3 regions of the Paenibacillus sp. JT22N7 genome follow, and region 3 is predicted to be linked to each of the others. Evidence: predicted binding sites of a transcription regulator. Region 3 holds the regulator's gene; each other region holds the start of a gene.
The links. Region 3 encodes Rex, which represses fermentation and respiration genes when NADH is low (regulators of the CRP and FNR family bind a similar motif). Its sites were predicted from a motif close to TTGTGAAATATTTCACAA; they were not measured.
Positions count from the first base shown of each region.

Region 1: the regulator Rex is predicted to act here: its motif matches at 1,827-1,844, upstream of AC50Y5_RS14190 (DUF1641 domain-containing protein).
Region 2: the regulator Rex is predicted to act here: its motif matches at 1,421-1,438, upstream of nadA (quinolinate synthase NadA).

Region 1 covers NZ_JBXENY010000004.1:611,785-615,068, forward strand. Annotated here, with positions in the region: gene AC50Y5_RS14185 (NAD(P)/FAD-dependent oxidoreductase) at 102-1,280, opposite strand; gene AC50Y5_RS14190 (DUF1641 domain-containing protein) at 1,312-1,740, opposite strand; gene AC50Y5_RS14195 (AI-2E family transporter) at 2,090-3,256, opposite strand.
Region 2 covers NZ_JBXENY010000017.1:86,426-89,709, forward strand. Annotated here, with positions in the region: gene AC50Y5_RS31400 (ABC transporter permease) at 1-127, shown strand, start outside; gene AC50Y5_RS31405 (ABC transporter permease) at 129-1,091, shown strand; gene nadA (quinolinate synthase NadA) at 1,508-2,446, shown strand; gene nadB (L-aspartate oxidase) at 2,486-3,284, shown strand, end outside.
Region 3 covers NZ_JBXENY010000012.1:52,268-55,551, forward strand. Annotated here, with positions in the region: gene dinG (ATP-dependent DNA helicase DinG) at 1-863, shown strand, start outside; gene AC50Y5_RS27250 (redox-sensing transcriptional repressor Rex) at 860-1,516, shown strand; gene AC50Y5_RS27255 (amidohydrolase) at 1,497-2,798, shown strand; gene AC50Y5_RS27260 (hypothetical protein) at 2,798-3,284, shown strand, end outside.

The DNA of each region.
Region 1 (3,284 bases), on a different contig from region 3:
TTTGCCTTATCGTACCATTTTTCAGTGAGAAAAATAAAGTCCTCGCCCAAACAGCTGCTGCCGTTTAAACGAGGACTTATTATGGTTATTAATGAATTAAATTAGTAAACGAGCGAGAACAAGCCGTTAACATGCGACAGGTAACGAACGTTACTTGCTTCTTTCATCAGGGAAGCTGTAGTGCCTCTCAGACGAAGCTGGCTTGCGCCAACAGTTCCGATTGCATCTTTGCGGCCAAGGCTCGCAAGAACGCCGGAGTTAACGAATGTAAACGATTTTTGCGGCAAGCCTTTGGATTGCGCGAACAGGTTGTAGCCGATTGCTTCGCCCATTTGCCATGCGATTTGTGCGCTTGGCGGATATGGACGGCCGTCTGGGCTAAATACAACTGCGTTGTCGCCAGCCAGGTAAACTTCAGGGTGCGAAGTCGATTGCAGAAACTCATTAACTGTAGCGCGGCCACGGTTTACTTCAATACCGCAGTTTGCTACGACAGGGTTGCCTGTAACGCCGCCAGTCCATACGAATGTGTTAGCCACAAGCGTTTGACCGTCTTTCAAAATAACTTGGTTGCCTTTTACTTCTGTAACCGCAATACCCATCAGCAATTGAACGCCGCGTTTTTCAAGGCTTGCTTTCGCACGGTCAACAAGCTCCACAGGGAAACCAGCCAGAATCGACGGGCCTGCTTCAACATTGTATACCGATACTTCGCTGATGTTAACGCCGTACTGCTCACACCATTTTGGCAGCATGTCGGCAATTTCACCGATCAGCTCAATACCAGTCAGGCCGCCGCCGCCAACAACGATCGTTGCGTCAGCTTTGTCTTTGGATTTTGCATACGCAGCAAGGCGCTCTTGAATGTGCGCGCTCACGCGGTTTGCTTCCTCAACCGATTTCAGCGTCAGGCTGTTCTCTTCAAGGCCTGGGATGCCGAAAAATGCTGTTTCGCCACCAAGAGCGATAACAAGCGTATCGTAGGAAGTTTTTGCACCGCTGGAAAGGTGAACTTGCTTCTGGTCCGGATCAATTTTGTCGACTGTGTCGATAACCAAATTGATGGATTTATCTTTGAACAGCTTCGTCAGCGGCAAAGCAACGTTGTTCTCATGAACGCCGCCAACGGCCAGACGATGCAATTCCGTTACGATTTGGTGCGATGGAATACGGTTAACAACGGTAATGCTTGCTTCCTCGGGGGACATATATTTGCGAGTTGTCAATGCGCTCAGCAAACCGCCATAACCGCCACCCAAAATCAAAATATGCTTAGACATACTGATCCTCCGTTCTCATTCTGATCCGATCTTAACGCTGTTTGTTGCGCTCTGCCAATACATCCAAGAACGATTGCGCGAAACGCAATGTTTGTTGGACCTGCGGATCTTTCAGCATTTTGAGAATGCCGAACAGACCGATTGTCGTAGGCTCTGCATGTGCACGATCATTAGCTTCTACAGCAGCCGATGCAATGCCTTTTGCTTTGTCCGTAATTGGCTTAACGAATTCCTCGATACCATGCTTCATGTCGCCCATAAGCACTTGGTCATTCGCTACAGTTGTTGCCACATCATAAGCTTTGGTCATCAAAGTAACCATTTCAGCAAGCTTAGGCAAGCTTTCTACCAGCTGATTCAGCGAGCTTTGGATTTCCGGTTTAAGCAATTGCTCCAGAACGTCCAGTTCACTACGTACAGATCCCGTCTGTACTTCTTGCTCTGTTAATGTTTCCGACATACGAAAAATGCCTCCCTTGCGTTGATTGTTGCATGATTAGTTAAACGCCGTTACAACTGCAAGCCGCCTCTGAAAAAAACCTGAAATTGTGAAATGTTTCACAATAAGGATGCATCATTAGAGGGACTTGACCACACTCATGTTCATTTTATTCCTTTGCGACAAAAACTGCAATTACAACTTTTAGTTACTTTTGAAAAGTTCAAACGCAAACGGCATTGCAGCCCCTTGAAGGCACTGCCGTTACGCGTTGAAATAGAGGAAAATGTTATGCAGCCAGATTATACTTCCTTATATTTTAATAAAAAGACTGCTTTTGCAAGCAGCCCTTCGTTTTATAATGCTTATATTATAGCTTAAAATCATTATCCGCATTCACTTCCTCCGCTGCGTAGAGCGGCGAACGGGCCTGCAGCCAGTGGAAGAAATTCGTCGCAATAACTTTCAGCACCGCATAACCTGGAACGGCTAAAATAATGCCCGCCAATCCAAACAAATTTCCAGCGGTCAAAATGACGAAAATAATCGTAATGGGATGAATATGCATGCTTTTCCCCATAATTTGCGGGGAGATAAACTTCCCTTCGATAAGCTGGACAATCGTCCAGATCACAAGCATTTTCAGCAGCATGACGGGTGAGGTTACCATCGCAACAATGAGCGCTGGCGTAATCGCGATAGCTGGGCCCAGATACGGAATGATGGCTGTACATGCGGCAATCAGCGCCAGCACCAGCGAATATTCAAGCCCAATGATCAAATAACCAATATATAGCAGCACCCCAATGCAGAAGCTTACAATAATCTGGCCTCTTATGTAACTGCTGATTTGGCCGTTCATTTCGCCCATAATGCGCTTCGTGTGCGCTCTCATGTTCATTGGCAGTATAGCCGCAATATAATCCGGCAGCCTTTTGCCATCTTTTAATAGGTAGAAAAGAATAAATGGCAGCGTAATGACGGCAAGCACGACATCTTTAAGCGCCCCCACGAATGAACCTAAACTTTGCCATACCCCATTCAGCAGCTCCGTCGCCCGCTTCGTAATATTGCCGCTCAAATCCGAAGGGTTAACATTGAGCCACCGCTCAATATCCCGCAGGTCTCCGCTGTGCATCAGCTCATCAAACTTCGTTCGCAGCTGATCCCCATAGCCCGGCAAATTATCGACCAGACTGACGATCTGTGTAGTTACAAGCGGAATGACCACCGTCAGCAAAATCGTAAGCAGCCCTAAAATAACCGCAAAAATCACAAAGATGGAATAAATACGCGGAGCCTTCTTCGTCTCCAAATAATCTACAATCGGATTCAGCAAATAATAAGCTACACCCGCCAAAATAATCGGCAGCAGCACCGTCTTGAACAATACAGCGAGCGGCGTGAACACGTAGGAGATTTTGCTCATGACAAAAATATTCAGACTAACCAGGAGCAGCACGAGCAAAAATATGACGAATTTATTATTTAAAATAAACTGTACAAACCGTTCTTTTCCTGTTTTAAAATGGTCCATCCGCTGTTCCTTCTTCCTGCTTATGATG
Region 2 (3,284 bases), on a different contig from region 3:
ACCGCCAGAGCTCGTTCGAATCGTTATTGGTTCGATCATCTTCTTTATTGCTTCGCATGGCATAGTAAAGTTTTTCATAAAACCATTCCTTGGACGACGTGCAGACAAGCGTAAGGAGGCGATCTAATATGAATGCACTGGAAATATTGGGTCAGCTTATTAACGTTACGCTTGTATTTTCTACGGCGCTTATTTTTACCGGTCTCGGTGGTCTCTTTTCTGAGCGATCTGGCGTTATTAATATCGGTCTCGAAGGCCTGATGGTGTCAGGCGCGTTCGCGGCAGCAGTCATTACCGACTATGCGATACAAGCTGGTTATGAGGAATCTGCTCCGTGGATAGGCTTAGTGGGGGCAGCTATATATGGGGTGATATTTGCCCTTCTACATGCGGTATCTACCATTACATTTAAGGCGGATCAGACGATAGTCGGTGTCGTTATTAATATTTTGGCAGCGGGCATCGCGATTTATTTGACGAAGAGCTTGTATGAAGGTTCGGGACAGACAACAACGCTGACTCATGTATTCAACAAATGGGAAATCCCTTATTTATCAGATATTCCGTTTTTTGGAGAGGCGTTCTTTAAAGCTTATCCGACGACATATGTTGTTATTTTGCTTGTCATTATCAGCTATATTGTACTGTACAAAACGCACTTCGGCTTGCGCCTTCGCGCAGTCGGAGAATACCCGAGCTCGGCCGACACAGTGGGGATCAGCGTAACAAAATACCGTTATATCGGCGTGCTGCTTAGCGGCGCACTTGCAGGTCTTGGCGGTGCGACCATTACGTTAACAACGACGAGCAACTTTGCCCATAATACCATTTCGGGCCAAGGCTTTATCGCTATCGCGGCTGTAATTTTCGGAAAATGGAATCCGCTTGGCGTTGCGGGAGCTGCTATTTTCTTCGGCTTCGCGCAAGCGATTCGCAACTTTGCCCAACTGTTCGATTGGTCGCAGCAAATTCCGACCGAGTTTTTCTATATGCTGCCATACGTATTGACGTTGGTTGTACTCGTAGGTGCAGTAGGACGTTCTTCTGCTCCAGGCTCGCTTGGCGAACCATACGATCCGGCAAAACGCTAATAGAATCAAAGAGCTCCAAACTTCCCATGGATATCACGTATGTCGTGATCAATCCAAGGGAAGTTTTTTGTATTCTGATCATTTGCGCAAGGTTAGTCACAGAAAATCCACGATTGTGGATAACTTGTTGATAACTATGTGCGTAAATGCTGCATTTATACACAATAGTCGCCAATGATGGAAAGTTCAGCTGCGGCAGGCGCTATTTTTAATGGGAATTCACACTTTTGTCATAAACGCATTGACAGCATGATCTGCCTGGAGTAAATTAAACCTTATCAAATGAATTTACCGTAAAGGTCAAATGAAAGGCGAACGACTTTTTAGGTTTGTGCATCAATTCACAAAGTCGGAAGTAGCCATATCTGGAATGGGCAATCAGCTTGCCCTTCCCTCATAAGAGGAGAGGATTAACTGTGGAAGCACTGGCACTTGAACGCAAGGCGGAGCAGAACCGCGAACTGCGGGAACGGCTAATGCAATTGAAGAAAGAGCGCAACGCCATCATTCTTGCTCATTATTATCAGCGTGATGAAATTCAAGAGGTTGCAGATTTCCGTGGAGATTCTTTTTTGCTAGCACAAAAAGCGGCGCAGACGGACGCGGATGTTATCGTATTTTGCGGCGTGCATTTTATGGGCGAGAGCGCAAAAATTTTGGCACCGAACAAAACGGTTATTATTCCGGACGAGCGTGCAGGCTGCCCGATGGCGGATATGGTCAATGTTGATGGTCTTCGCAAGCTGAAAGCCCAGCATCCGAATGCGACCGTCGTTACGTATATTAACTCATCTGCCGAAATTAAGGCAGAGACTGACATTTGTTGTACATCGGCAAATGCGGTTAACGTTGTAAACTCCGTGGAAGGCCAAGACGTCATTTGGGTACCGGACAAAAACCTGGGGCATTACGTGCAGCAGAAAACCGATAAGAATATGATTATCTGGGAAGGTTACTGCAACACGCACGACATGTTGACGGTCAAGGATGTAGAGGAAATGAAGGCGAAACACCCGAATGCGCAGTTTGTTGTGCATCCTGAGTGCCGCCCTGAAGTGGTGGAGCTGGGTGATTTTGTCGGCAGTACGACAGCGATTATTAAATACTGCAAGGAATCGGATTGCAAGGAGTTCATCGTCGGCACGGAGGATGGCACTGGCTATCAGCTGCGGCTGGACAGCCCGGACAAAACATTCCTTTTTGCATCTAAATATTTGGTCTGCCCGAACATGAAGGTTAATAACCTCAAAAAGCTGGTAAAATGCCTCGAAACGATGCAGCCGCAAATCTATGTACCGCCGCATGTGGCGGATCAAGCACGCTTGTCCTTGGAGCGCATGTTACTCGTGAAATAGGAGCAGCATGCGCTACTCCTATGCCTGGAGGCGCGAAAAATGATTCCCAGATACCTTGTAGACATCAATTTAGACGAACTGCCGGTAATCGAGAAGGATGTTATTGTGATTGGGGCCGGCATTGCCGGTCTTTTTACCGCACTTCGGGCAAGTGATCGGCATTCCGTGCTGATGATTACGAAGAAGTCGCTGCTGGACAGCAACACCCGCTATGCGCAGGGCGGCATTGCCGCGGTCATATCGGAGGATGATTCACCCGCTTATCACAGCGATGACACGTTGATTGCGGGAGCGGGCTTGTGCTCGGAGGATGCGGTCAATGTGCTTGTGCACGAGGGGCCAGAGGGTGTAAATCAGCTCATTGAAATGGGCACGCAGTTCGATTTGGAAAATGGCGAGTTTGCGCTGACGAAGGAAGGCGCTCACAGCCAGCGCCGTATTTTGCATGCGAATGGGGATGCGACGGGCTACGAAATTGTACGAGCCTTATCGGAGAAAGCGTTGTCTAAGCCGGGTATTGAAGTTTGGGACGACCATTTTGTCATCGATTTGGTGACTAATGATGGAGAATGTGTTGGCGCTGTTGTGCAAAAGCCCGACGGCTCGCGTCTGCTTGTGCGCGGCAAGGCGACCATTTTATGCTCTGGCGGAGCCGGCCAGCTCTATCGTTACACGACGAATCCTGAAGTAGCCACAGGCGATGGGATCGCAATGGCTTACCGGGCAGGAGCTTATATACAGGATGTAGAGTTTGTTCAATTCCATCCGACCTCCCTATGCTACCCAGGGGCGCCGCGGTTCCTGATTTCAGAAGCGGTGCGCGGCGAGGGAGCCGTAC
Region 3 (3,284 bases):
TGCCGATTGATGTGAGCAGCCAGCTTCAGCAGTATTTATTCGATGTGAAGGACAGCATTATTTTAACGTCAGCCACCCTTTCGGTGCAAAAGTCATTCCAGTTCGCCGAAGAGCAGCTTGGACTTAGCGGCTTTGAAGAGGCGGGCAGACTGCGCACCGTACAGCTGGCATCACCGTTTAATTACCGGGAGCAGGCGCTCGTCATTATTCCGCGCAATTTCCCTGTTCTTAAAGGCTCGGCGGGCGAGCCCGCATTTATTTCAATGCTCGTCTCTTCTTTGGCAGATGCAGTGCAGCAGACCAATGGCAGAATGCTGGTGCTGTTCACCTCTTACCGAATGCTCAAGCAGGTATATGACCCGCTTAAAGCGGCGCTCGCGGCCACCAGCATTCAAGTGCTGGGCCAAGGCATCGACAGCGGCAATCGTACGAAGCTGACGCGGCGTTTTTTGCAGCAGCCAGAGTCCGTACTGCTTGGTACAAGCAGCTTTTGGGAAGGCGTAGATATTCCAGGCGAAGCCTTGACTTGCCTTGCCATCGTCCGATTGCCGTTCCAACCGCCCAATCATCCGCTGTTGGAAGCGAAGTCGGAATTGCTGCAGCGCCAAAAGCAAAATCCATTTATGAAGCTGTCAATTCCGCAAGCGGTTATTCGCTTCAAGCAGGGATTCGGCAGGCTCGTGCGAACGGCGAAGGATAAAGGCATTGTCATTATTTATGATACGCGAGTGATTGAAACGTATTATGGCAAGCATTTTCTGTATTCCTTGCCTGGCCCGAAAATTGAGCATATGCATATAGAGCAAATTGTACCGAGAATGAAAGAATGGCTTGGTGCCGAGAGGGAGGAGGAGAACGGGTGAAGCAGACGAAAATATCGGAGGCCGTCGTAAGACGCCTCCCCATTTACCTGCAAGTGCTAAACGAGCTGAACAACCGGGAGGTGCAGACCGTTTCGTCCCAGGAGCTTGGCGTCAAGCTGGATTTGAATCCGGCGCAAATCCGTAAGGACTTGGCGTATTTCGGCGATTTTGGCCGTAAAGGCATCGGCTATGATGTGACGTATTTAATTGAAAAAATTCGCCAAATTCTCAAGCTTGATCAGACGATAAATGTCGCGCTTGTCGGTGCGGGTAATTTAGGCCATGCGCTTTGCAATTATAATAAATACTCCAAAGACAATATGAAAATCATCGCGGTGTTTGATGTGCATCCATCTAAAATCGGCTCGCAAATTAATAATTTGACCGTTATGCCGATGGATATGCTGAAACAAACGGTGGAGGAAAACAATATCCGGATCGGCATTATAACCGTTCCCGGATTTGAAGCGCAAAACGTCGCTAATCAATTTATTGACGCCGGCATTGAAGGCTTGCTTAATTTTGCCCCAGCGATATTGAAGGTACCTGAGGAAATTCGCATACATCATGCTGACTTTACGAAAGAGCTGCTAAGTCTGGCCTATTACTTGGAGAGGGAAAGGGATGACGAAAATGAGCCAAATTTGGATTGAAAATGGACGTTTTGTAACGATGGAGGATGGCGAGCATGTGCTGCAAGGGCATATGGTTGTAACCGATGATCGCATTACATATATCGGAGCAGAAGCTCCAACTGGGCTGCAAGCCGATGTGCAAAAGCTGGATGGCAGCAAGCTTGCTTTTATGCCGGGTCTAGTAAACACGCATGGACATGCGGCTATGACTTTGCTGCGCGGCTATTCCGATGATCAAAACCTGCAAGTATGGCTGGAGCAAAAAATGTGGCCGATGGAAGGCAAATACATCGACCTTGATACCCGTGCGGGCAGCGCGCTTGCCGTGGTGGAAATGCTTAAATCCGGTACGACAGCTTTCGTGGATATGTATGACCGCATGGACCAGCTGGCCGAAGTTGTTGAACAGTCCGGCATTCGCGGCTGTCTGACGCGCGGCGTCATCGGCCTTTGCCCGGAGGATGTACAGCAAGCTAAGCTGGCGGAAGCGATTGCTTTCGCACGCGATTGGAACGGCAAGGCCGATGGCCGGATTACGACGATGATTTCGCCGCATGCGCCTTATACATGCCCGCCAGATTATATTGAGAAATTTGTTCAGGCCGCTCATGATTATGATTTGCCACTGCATACGCATATGTCAGAATCGATTGCCGAAGTAGAGCAGAACGTTCGCGATTATGGCGTTCGTCCCGTTCAGCATCTCGACAATTTAGGCTTCTTCTCGCGTCCGGCGCTCGTTGCTCATGCGGTGCATTTGAATGACGAGGAAATTGCGCTGCTGGCTGAACGCAAAGTAGCCGTATCGCATAACCCGGTCAGCAACCTCAAGCTGGCAAGCGGCATTGCCCGCGTGCCTGCTTTGCTTCGCGCAGGTGTAACTGTATCATTAGGCACGGACAGCGCGGCGAGCAACAACAATCTTGATCTATTCAAGGAAATCAATCTTGCGGCTTTGCTGCATAAAGGTGTTTCTGGCGATCCTACGGTTGTGCCAGCCATTGAAGCTTTGCGTATGGGAACGGTATACGGCGCTCGCTCCATTTGGCAGGAGGATTCCATTGGCCGCCTGCGCGTTGGCATGAAGGCTGACTTCATCGCGATCGATATTGAACAGCCGCATTTTTATCCACAGACGGATATTGTGTCCCATTTGGTATATGCCGGCTCTGGCCGCGACGTTAAGCATGTATGGGTGGACGGCCGCCAAGTTGTACGGGATGGCGAATGCACGCTGCTTGATGAGGAGAAAATTCGTCACGATGCTCAGGCGAGCTTCGAGAGGCTGTTGAAGGCATAATGCGGGCGAGAACGAGAAAGCCGTTTTGGACGGTAAAACGGGCTGTCTTTATTTCAGTTATTTTTGTTATCGCATTGCTGACCGTTACGATTGTTTATTACCGAACTGTGCATAAGGATTTATGGGCAGAGGAAGCCCCTATTAAAGCGCATGCTATTGAAGCCGCGCAGTTGACGGAAGTCACCGGGATGACGAAGCAGGTGTGGGATGGCATTTCCTGGGTTGTAAAAGGGAATACGGCTGATGAACAAGACGTTTATGTATTTCTAACGACAGCGGAAGGTCCTGTGCTCACGGTGAAAGCGACCGAGCATATTACTCAAGAGCAGGCGGATACTGCTTTACTGGGCAGCGAGCCGGATGCGGATATTAAAAGAACACAGCCGGGTTTGCTGAACGGCGAGCCGGTATGGGAAATTTTTTATAGCCGTGATGAAGCGATAACGAAATATTATTATGCGTATTATTCGTTCCGCGATGGCGCAT